2 regions of the Clostridium intestinale genome follow, and region 2 is predicted to be linked to the other one. Evidence: a T-box and tRNA genes for the amino acid it is inferred to sense, from the RefSeq annotation. Region 2 holds a T-box; the other holds one or more tRNA genes.
The links. A T-box is a leader RNA that pairs with one kind of tRNA and senses whether it is charged. The one in region 2 lies ahead of P8F83_RS02900 (methionine--tRNA ligase), so its partner is inferred to be a tRNA-Met.

Region 1: it encodes a tRNA-Met, which carries the amino acid that the T-box ahead of P8F83_RS02900 (methionine--tRNA ligase) is inferred to sense. The anticodon was not compared.

What each region holds. Positions count from the first base shown of each region.
Region 1 covers NZ_CP121166.1:3,164,471-3,168,895, reverse strand. The annotation lists gene yabP (sporulation protein YabP) at 1-55, shown strand, start outside; gene yabQ (spore cortex biosynthesis protein YabQ) at 65-457, shown strand; gene P8F83_RS16320 (FtsB family cell division protein) at 542-829, shown strand; gene P8F83_RS16315 (S1 domain-containing RNA-binding protein) at 881-1,291, shown strand; tRNA gene P8F83_RS16310 (tRNA-Leu) at 1,450-1,538, shown strand; tRNA gene P8F83_RS16305 (tRNA-Met) at 1,543-1,618, shown strand; tRNA gene P8F83_RS16300 (tRNA-Met) at 1,625-1,701, shown strand; tRNA gene P8F83_RS16295 (tRNA-Leu) at 1,724-1,812, shown strand; tRNA gene P8F83_RS16290 (tRNA-Met) at 1,817-1,892, shown strand; tRNA gene P8F83_RS16285 (tRNA-Met) at 1,946-2,021, shown strand; tRNA gene P8F83_RS16280 (tRNA-Met) at 2,028-2,104, shown strand; tRNA gene P8F83_RS16275 (tRNA-Leu) at 2,123-2,211, shown strand; gene spoIIE (stage II sporulation protein E) at 2,595-4,425, shown strand, end outside.
Region 2 covers NZ_CP121166.1:588,538-592,962, forward strand. The annotation lists gene lysS (lysine--tRNA ligase) at 1-284, shown strand, start outside; gene P8F83_RS02885 (hypothetical protein) at 461-598, shown strand; gene P8F83_RS02890 (DUF1653 domain-containing protein) at 661-915, shown strand; gene P8F83_RS02895 (DUF1002 domain-containing protein) at 1,012-1,899, shown strand; T-box leader at 1,946-2,190, shown strand; gene P8F83_RS02900 (methionine--tRNA ligase) at 2,369-4,366, shown strand.

The sequences.
Region 1 (4,425 bases), 2.1 Mb from region 2:
AAGTAAAGAGGCAAAAAAAGAAAAGGAAGCCTTATTAAAAAGGCTTTTTAAGTAGGAGGAGATCATGTTATTACCTACTAGTATCCAATATAATATAGTTTTATTTAGTATATTGGGCGGAATTTTAACTGGAGTATTATTTGATGGATATAGGCTGATAAGAGGAGTTGGGGCTCCTAGGGCTATTGTGATTATAGAAGATGTGCTTTTTGGAGGGCTTTGTGGATTAATAGTATTCACCTTTTTGTTATATACAAATTATGCCTTCCTAGGATTATATGTATATATAGGTATTGTATTGGGGTTTATAGTGTATATGAAAACCTTAAGCTCCTATATATTGAAAGTTGAGAGAAGTAGCGCAAGAAAAGCAGGTAAAGGCTCGAGAGTAATTATAAAAAATTTCATATATATTTGTAAGATAATTATTTATAAAATATTTGAAAAAAGTAAATAAATTTAAAAATAGCTTGAATATATACCTCATTGTATTTAAAATAGAGTATAAGATTCATTATTATTTTAAATCGGGGGAATATGTATGGCAAAACGAATTACCCTTAAAAACATAGTAATAGTTTTTTTGCTTGCTATATTTTGTTTTAGTGTAGTAAGACAAGAAAATGCTATTAAAAAACTAAGTAAGCAGGTATCTGAAAGACAGAATAAGCTTGAAGCTTTAGAAAAAGAGAATGAATTACTTCAACAAAAAGTGGATAGTATAAATACAGATGAATTTGCAGAAAAATTGGCACGAGAAAGACTAGGATTAGTTAAAGATGGAGAAAAAGTTGTCAATAATAGTAATGGAAGTTCAAGCTCAAAATAAAGGTTATTATTTTATAACATATATATAATTTTAAGGAGGAGTCTTTTAAACATGACCTTAGTGGCAGGAAACATTTTAGAAGGTACAGTAGTAAACATCACAAACTTTGGCGCATTTGTTGAGGTGGAGGGAAAAACAGGATTAGTTCATATATCAGAAGTAGCTGATTCTTTTGTAAAAGACATTAGACAACATCTAAAAGAACAAGATAAAGTTAAAGTTAAAGTTATTTCAATTGATGATAATGGAAAAATTAGCTTATCTATTAAACAAGCTAATCCTCAAAAGAAAAGTGTAAAACCAGTAGAAATTGATTGGGTGTCAGATAAAAAGAAGCCATCTCAATCTACTGAAAACTTTGAAGATATTATGTCAAAGTTTTTAAAGGATAGCGAAGAAAGGCTTCAAGACGTTAAGAAAAATCAAGAATTTAAAGGTAGAGGAAGAAAAAATTCAGGTTAAATAGTATTGTTTAAATTAGGCTTCTAGGTGCACTAGAAGCCTTTGTTTACGCCATAATAACATGTGAATTAAATTTTTTGCGAAAAGTGTTGACATAAATCATATCCTAGATTATAATTAATTTTGTTGTCCCGGCTGAATGGCATAGGACAATATAGGCTGAAGTGGCGGAACTGGCAGACGCACAGGACTTAAAATCCTGCGGTGCTTAAACACCGTACCGGTTCGATTCCGGTCTTCAGCACCAATATCGCGGGGTGGAGCAGTTGGTAGCTCGTCGGGCTCATAACCCGAAGGTCGTAGGTTCAAGTCCTGCCCCCGCAACCATAATACGGCGGGATAGCTCAGTTGGCTAGAGCATTCGGTTCATACCCGAAGTGTCGCAGGTTCGACTCCTGTTCCCGCTACCATACAAACTATATAAAAGAAAATGCTGAAGTGGCGGAACTGGCAGACGCACAGGACTTAAAATCCTGCGGTGCTTAAACACCGTACCGGTTCGATTCCGGTCTTCAGCACCAATATCGCGGGGTGGAGCAGTTGGTAGCTCGTCGGGCTCATAACCCGAAGGTCATAGGTTCAAGTCCTGTCCCCGCAACCATTTAATTTATATAATGAGTAATGGGATAGTTTTGAGTAAACTGAATATAATATCGCGGGGTGGAGCAGTTGGTAGCTCGTCGGGCTCATAACCCGAAGGTCGTAGGTTCAAGTCCTGCCCCCGCAACCATAATGTGGCGGGATAGCTCAGTTGGCTAGAGCATTCGGTTCATACCCGAAGTGTCGCAGGTTCGACTCCTGTTCCCGCTACCACGCAAAATTATATAACATGCTGAAGTGGCGGAACTGGCAGACGCACAGGACTTAAAATCCTGCGGTGCTTAAACACCGTACCGGTTCGATTCCGGTCTTCAGCACCAAAAACCTACAATATATTGTAGGTTTTTTTGTTTGTGTTACTATAGAAACTTAATTAATTAGATTCCTCTTATTTGCACAAATATGACTTATTCCTAAATTCGTATGATATAAATATTCAAATATAATAAAAACACGACAAAAAATTAAATCCTTTCAAAAGATAAAATAATCTTTGAAAAGCCAGTCTTTCTAAGGAATAAAACAATCCACAAGTCTTTAAATATTATCCACAGATTTTTGCTGAGTTTATATAAATAATGTGAATTATAAGTAATTTTGTCCAACGAAAATCATTAAGTAGAACACATAATGACACAAATTGCAAAAAAACCTTGCTATAATCTAATTACATTTATTGGAAAAATAGGATGGAGGGGTAGACGTGCAGTATGGACTAGAAGTAGATACTTATAAAAGAATAGAGAACAAGAATAAAAACAAAAAAGATTTAAGAGTTGTATATTCTCCCTTAAAGTTAGGGATATTTTTTTCGGTTGGGATATTACTTAGTAGAATATCCTTGGTGTTAAATCTCTCTACGTTAGAAAGTATAGCTCCTTTTGGAATTGCATATATATTAGCACTACAAAGTAGTAAAGATAAAATGTATAAATTATTAGGGTCTTCAGGAGTTATATTAGGGTACCTAACTTTAGTATATAGGGTTGAAGATGTTTCGATGTATATAATAACATCATGTATATTGGTATCCACTGATTTAGTTAATATAAAGATAGGTGGTAAAAGTGAGGGGATAAGAAGAGGGGTTGTTTTATTTCTTTCAATGATGATCTTTAATTATTTTATTGACGGAAATGGGATAATAAGTTCAATTGTTTTATCAGGAGTATTAACAATAATAATCGAAGGTATATCGTATATAGTAAAGTATAGCGTAAGCTGCTTGGAAGAATTTAATACAAATCATATATTTATTTCAGAGGAACTTATAAGCATAAGTATATTAATTTCTTTATCTGTTGCTGGAATAGGGGGAATGTCTATACTTAACATAAGTATAAGAAATATAATTGCCCTTGTATTTATTTTAATTATAGCCTATACATCTCAGGGAGCCTTGGGGGCAGCAATGGGTATAAGTATGGGACTTGTAATAGGAATAACCATGGATAAGATGCTGCTTTATGTAACACTATATGGAGTATGTGGATTGGTGGTTGGAGTATTTAAGGATATAGGAAAAATATTTTCGGCAGTATGTTTTGTGATAATGTATTCTATATTAAATCTCTATGCTCAAGTATTTGATGTATATATGATTGTGGAGGCTTTAATCTCTGTTTTCATATTTTTAGCTATACCAAATACTTTTATAAATAAATTGATGTTAGAAATAGATGCAGAGAAAAAAGAAGATAAGTATACAGAGTTTCACTTGTCAAAAATAAAGGAGGAATTTACAAGAAGATTTAGAGATTTTACGCAACTATTAGGAGATATGTCAGAGGTGATGCAGGGTTTTGGTGATAATAATAAACTGTTATTAAAAAATAAAAGTGCTGCATTAATAGAAAATTTAGCAGATAGAGTTTGCAGTAATTGTGACATGAAATACATGTGTTGGAAAAGGGAACTATATAGTACCTATGGAAGTTTCTCAGAATTAATTAAGTCATCAGAAGAAGGTGTTTTAGTATTTCCAGAAGAATTAGAAAAGAAATGTGTAAAAAAACATGCACTTATTAAAAGTACTGAAGAAATAGTAGAAAAGCATATATTAAATGAAATGTGGAAAAAAAGATTAGAGGAAGGAAGGATGCTTTTAGCAAATCATATAGGAAATATGGCGGATACTGTTGATGAGATTTTAACAGACTTAGATAGAGATATGGAACTCTGTGGTGAATTCGAAAGAAGTTTAAAAAGGACTCTTAACAGAAATAACTTTAAATACCTAGATTTGTTTTGCTATGAAGATAAAAAAGGAAGAATTAACATAAAAATCACTTTAGAGAATTGTCATGGAGCACAGTATTGTGTTAAAGAAGCTTTACCAATAATAAATAAGGTAATAGGAAGACCGATGAGTATAGGAGGGGATGGATGTAGTATTGACCCAAAGAGTAATCAATGTAAGGTGCTGATAGAAGAAACACCTAAATATCATATAGCAAGTTATGTAGCTTTAAGTTGTAAGGAGGGAGAAAAGTACACAGGGGATAGCCATTCTTTCAATAAAACAAAAGACGGTT
Region 2 (4,425 bases):
TAATTGAGAGGTTCGAGCCTTATGCTTACGGTGTTGAGCTTGGAAATGCTTATTCTGAACTTAATGATCCATTAAAACAAAGAATACTTTTGCATGAACAAGCATCAAAATTAAGAGCGGGTCTTGAAACAGCTAGTCCAATGGATGAGGAATTTGCAGTTGCTATAGATACTGGTATGCCACCAACTGGAGGTTTAGGAATAGGAATAGATAGAATGATAATGTTTCTTACTGGTTCCCATACCATAAAAGATGTTATAGCATTTCCTTTAATTAAAAGATAATAATATATAAGAAAAGGGCCCATATCACTGATGAAAATCTTGATATGGGCCTTTTTGTTACTAGACGATATTTGAAATGTATTTTAGCTACCAAAAAAATAATGTAAAATGAATCTAATGAAGCTGAGTGAAGCAAAATATATATTAAATAATATTTTTAGTTAGAAGGAGAACTTATGAAAAACATAAATAAAGTACCACTTAACAAAACAGGTTTTTCAAACAGCTATGATGAAGGTTCAAAACATAAAAATCTTAAAGACTTAGAAGGAAACTCTAAAGACGAAAACAATTGCAGAAATAACAAAAAGTAGTAAAATGATTAGAGAGAAGTAGTTAAAATGCTTCTCTCAAAATAACTTTTAGGAGAAGTAAAATGCAGAAAATAGACTTATCAGAGTATAAAGGAAAGATATTTAAACATTTTAAAGGGGATTTATATTTAGTTTTAGATGTAGCTGAGCATTCAGAAACTAGAGAAAAGCTAGTTATTTATAAGGCTTTATATGGAGATTGTGGAGTTTATGCAAGGCCAGTTGATATGTTTCTAAGTGAAGTAGACAAGATTAAGTATCCTAATGTTGATCAGAAGTATAGATTTGAACCAACAACTATTAATAGTGTTAAGTAAAATTATTAATATTATTGTAAGATTATTCTAAGTAAAAATTAACTTGTTTATATTATAATCAAAAAAGAGAAGTTTATTAAAAGGAGAATAAAAATTATGAAGATGAAATCATTTATAAATAAGCTTATCATATCATCCATGGCTTTGGGAGCTTTTGTTACTGGATTTACAGGAGTTACTGCTCATGCAGATTCTTTTAAGTCTGTAACTTTAGGAGCAGATTTAACACAAGCACAAAAAGATGACATGCTAAAGTATTTTGGTGTTAAGAAAAATGAAGTTAACTTATTGGAAGTTACATCAAAAGAGGAGCATACATACTTAGGGAAGGTTGCAACTCAGGCTCAGCTTGGTAATAGAGCAATATCTTGTTCTTATGTTGAACCTACAAGTAAGGGTGGTATAAAGGTAAGTACAAACAATCTTACTTGGGTTAATGATGGGATGATAAAAAATGCTTTAATTACAGCAGGAATTGAAAATGCGAATGTTGTAGCAGCAGCGCCTTTTGAAGTATCTGGAACAGCAGCATTAACTGGGATATTAAAAGGATTTGAAAACAGTACTTCAGGACAAAAAATAGATGAAGATAAAAAAGAAGCAGCAAATGAAGAGTTAGTGACTACAGGTGATGTAGCTGAAAAGATAGGTCAAGATGATGCTTCAAATTTAATGAATGATATAAAGAAAAAAGTAATAAAGGAAAAACCTAAGACAGAAGAAGAAGTCAACAAAATTGTTGATAATGCTGTTAAAGATTATAAAGATAAATTATCTAGTGAAGATATAGCTAGCATAAAGACACTAATGAGTAAAATAAACAATCTAGATCTTGATTATAACAGTATAAAGGATCAATTAAATGATGTAACAAATCAATTAAAGGATAAGTTAACTAGTGAAGAAGCAAAAGGATTATTTGCAAAGATAGGGCAGTTCTTTTCAGATGTATTTAATGCAATAAAAAACTTATTTTCAAAATAAAAACCCCCTTGACAACTGAATTTTGATTTAATATACTTTGAGTAAATCAAAAGCTATGAAGAGAAGAGTAGTTATTATGGAAGCTTACAGAGAATTCCTGGTGGTGAGAAGGAATGGTGAAAGTTTTAATGAAACAAGTCTTGGAGCCTCATACGGATTCTATATTTAAGTAGATGATGCTATGACGTTTGTTCACGTTACAGAACTAGAGTATGATTGTACTTGATAAGATTAATATGGTGACATGTTAATGAATTAGGGTGGTAACGCGATATATAATTCGCCCCTACACATTGTTTGTGTAGGGGCGATTTTTTACGCACTTTATTGCTGTAGAAGTGTTTTTCAGCTTCATCAAATTCATTTAATTATTGCTGTAGAAGCGCTCATCAGCCTCATTAGAGTCATTTCTTGTGAATTAAATACTACTAAAAAATAAAAAAGGTATAAAAATTAAGGAGTGAATATTATGGAAAAAAGAAAATTAGAAAGACCTGTCTTTCCTAAGAGAGCAGTTATAACTTCTGGAATGCCATATGGTAATAAAGATTTACACTTTGGTCATGTAGGTGGTGTATTTGTGCATGCAGATACCTTCTCAAGATTTTTGAAGGATAGAATAGGTGAGGAAAATGTTATATTTGTATCAGGAACAGATTGTTATGGATCGCCAATACTTGCAAGTTACAAAAAACTTGTAGATGAAGGTTCTTATAATAAAACATTAGAAGAGTATGTTCTTGAGAATCATGAAAAACAAAAAGAGGTATTAGAGAAATATGAAATAAATCCAAGTCTGTATGCTGGTTCTTCACTGGGAAGAGCAGGAGAAATACACAAGGAATTATCAAAAGAAATATTTAATAATTTATATGATAATGGCTATCTAGTTAAGTTATCATCACCACAATTTTATGATCCTGATTTTAAAGCTTTATTAAATGGAAGGCAAGTAATAGGGAAATGTCCTATAGAAGGATGTAGTTCCGAAAAAGGTTATGCAGATGAATGTGATTTAGGACATCAATATATGCCTAATGAGTTAATTGACCCTAAGAGTATATTATCAGGCAAAACACCTGAACTTGTAGATGTAGCTAATTGGTATTTTGAATTAGATAAATACATGAACCTATTAAGTGATGGTGTAGAGCATTTAAGAAAAACATCAAATTGGAGAAAATATGTCTTAAATACTATTGAGGAATTTTTAAAACTACCAATTATATATGTAAAACGTAAGCAACTTGAAGAAATAACAGATTTAGATGAAAAACTTCCAGCTCATACAGTTGAGGATGATTCTAAGAAAGCTTCCATCTCTTTCATATTTAAAAACCTAGAAGATAGAGATAAAGCAAGAGAAGTATTTGATAAGATGGGTATAAGATTTAGAACAGGAAAAACTTTAGTTCCTTTTAGATTATCAGGAAATGTTGAATGGGGTATAGAGTTACCTGATAAAGAAGAACTCAAAAATCTTACTTTTTGGGTATGGCCAGAATCTTTATGGGCCCCAATATCATTTACTAAGGCCTATCTAGAATCAATAGGAAAAGACAAAGATGAGTGGAAGAATTTCTGGAATTCAAAAGAATCAAAGGTGTATCAATTCATGGGAGAAGATAATATCTATTTTTATGGTGTTGCTGAGATGGGCCTTTTCATGGCACTTACAGGAATAAACTATGATAACAAGGTAGACTTCGAAAACATCAACATTCCACACTTGATTGCAAATAATCATCTATTGTTTATGGATAAAAAAGCTAGCAGCAGTGGTAAAGTTAAACCACCTATGGCAAGAGATTTATTAAATTTCTACACTCCAGAACAATTAAGAATGCATTTTTTAAGTTTGGGTTTATCAAGAAAAAGTGCCAGCTTTACTCCACAAGTATTTATGAGTGAAGAAGAGAAACAAGGAGCAGATCCAGTATTAAAAGATGGAAATCTTCTTACTAATGTATTTAACAGACTTGTTCGCTCATGTTTCTACACTTCTCAAAAGTACTATGATTCAGAAATACCAGTAGGGGAAATAAGTGAAGAAATCTTAGAGGAATCTAAAGATGCTATCATAAACTATGAAAACAACATGTACAATCATGAATTTCACAGTGTGATTTATGTTCTTGATAGTTATATAAGAAAAATGAATAAGTATTGGGTAAGTAACATGAAAAAAGCAGAAAGTGAAAATGATGATGTACTAAGAAAACAAGTTCTCATAGATAGCTTCCATGCTGTAAGAACCATCATAACCCTACTTCATCCTATAGCTCCAACTGGATGTGAAAAAGTAAGAGACTATCTAAATGTTGATAAAAAACTTTGGAGCTGGGATTTTATATTTGAACCTATATATAATTTTATTCATGGAGGGCATAAGTTAAAGCATTTGATGCCTAGAGTTGATTTCTTTGAGAAACATGAAAGTCAATTAAGTGAAAATTCTTCAAAGTGATAATCAAGTTTCTTGTCATGATGGGCCTAAGAGGTACATGAAAAGGCCCATCATAAAAT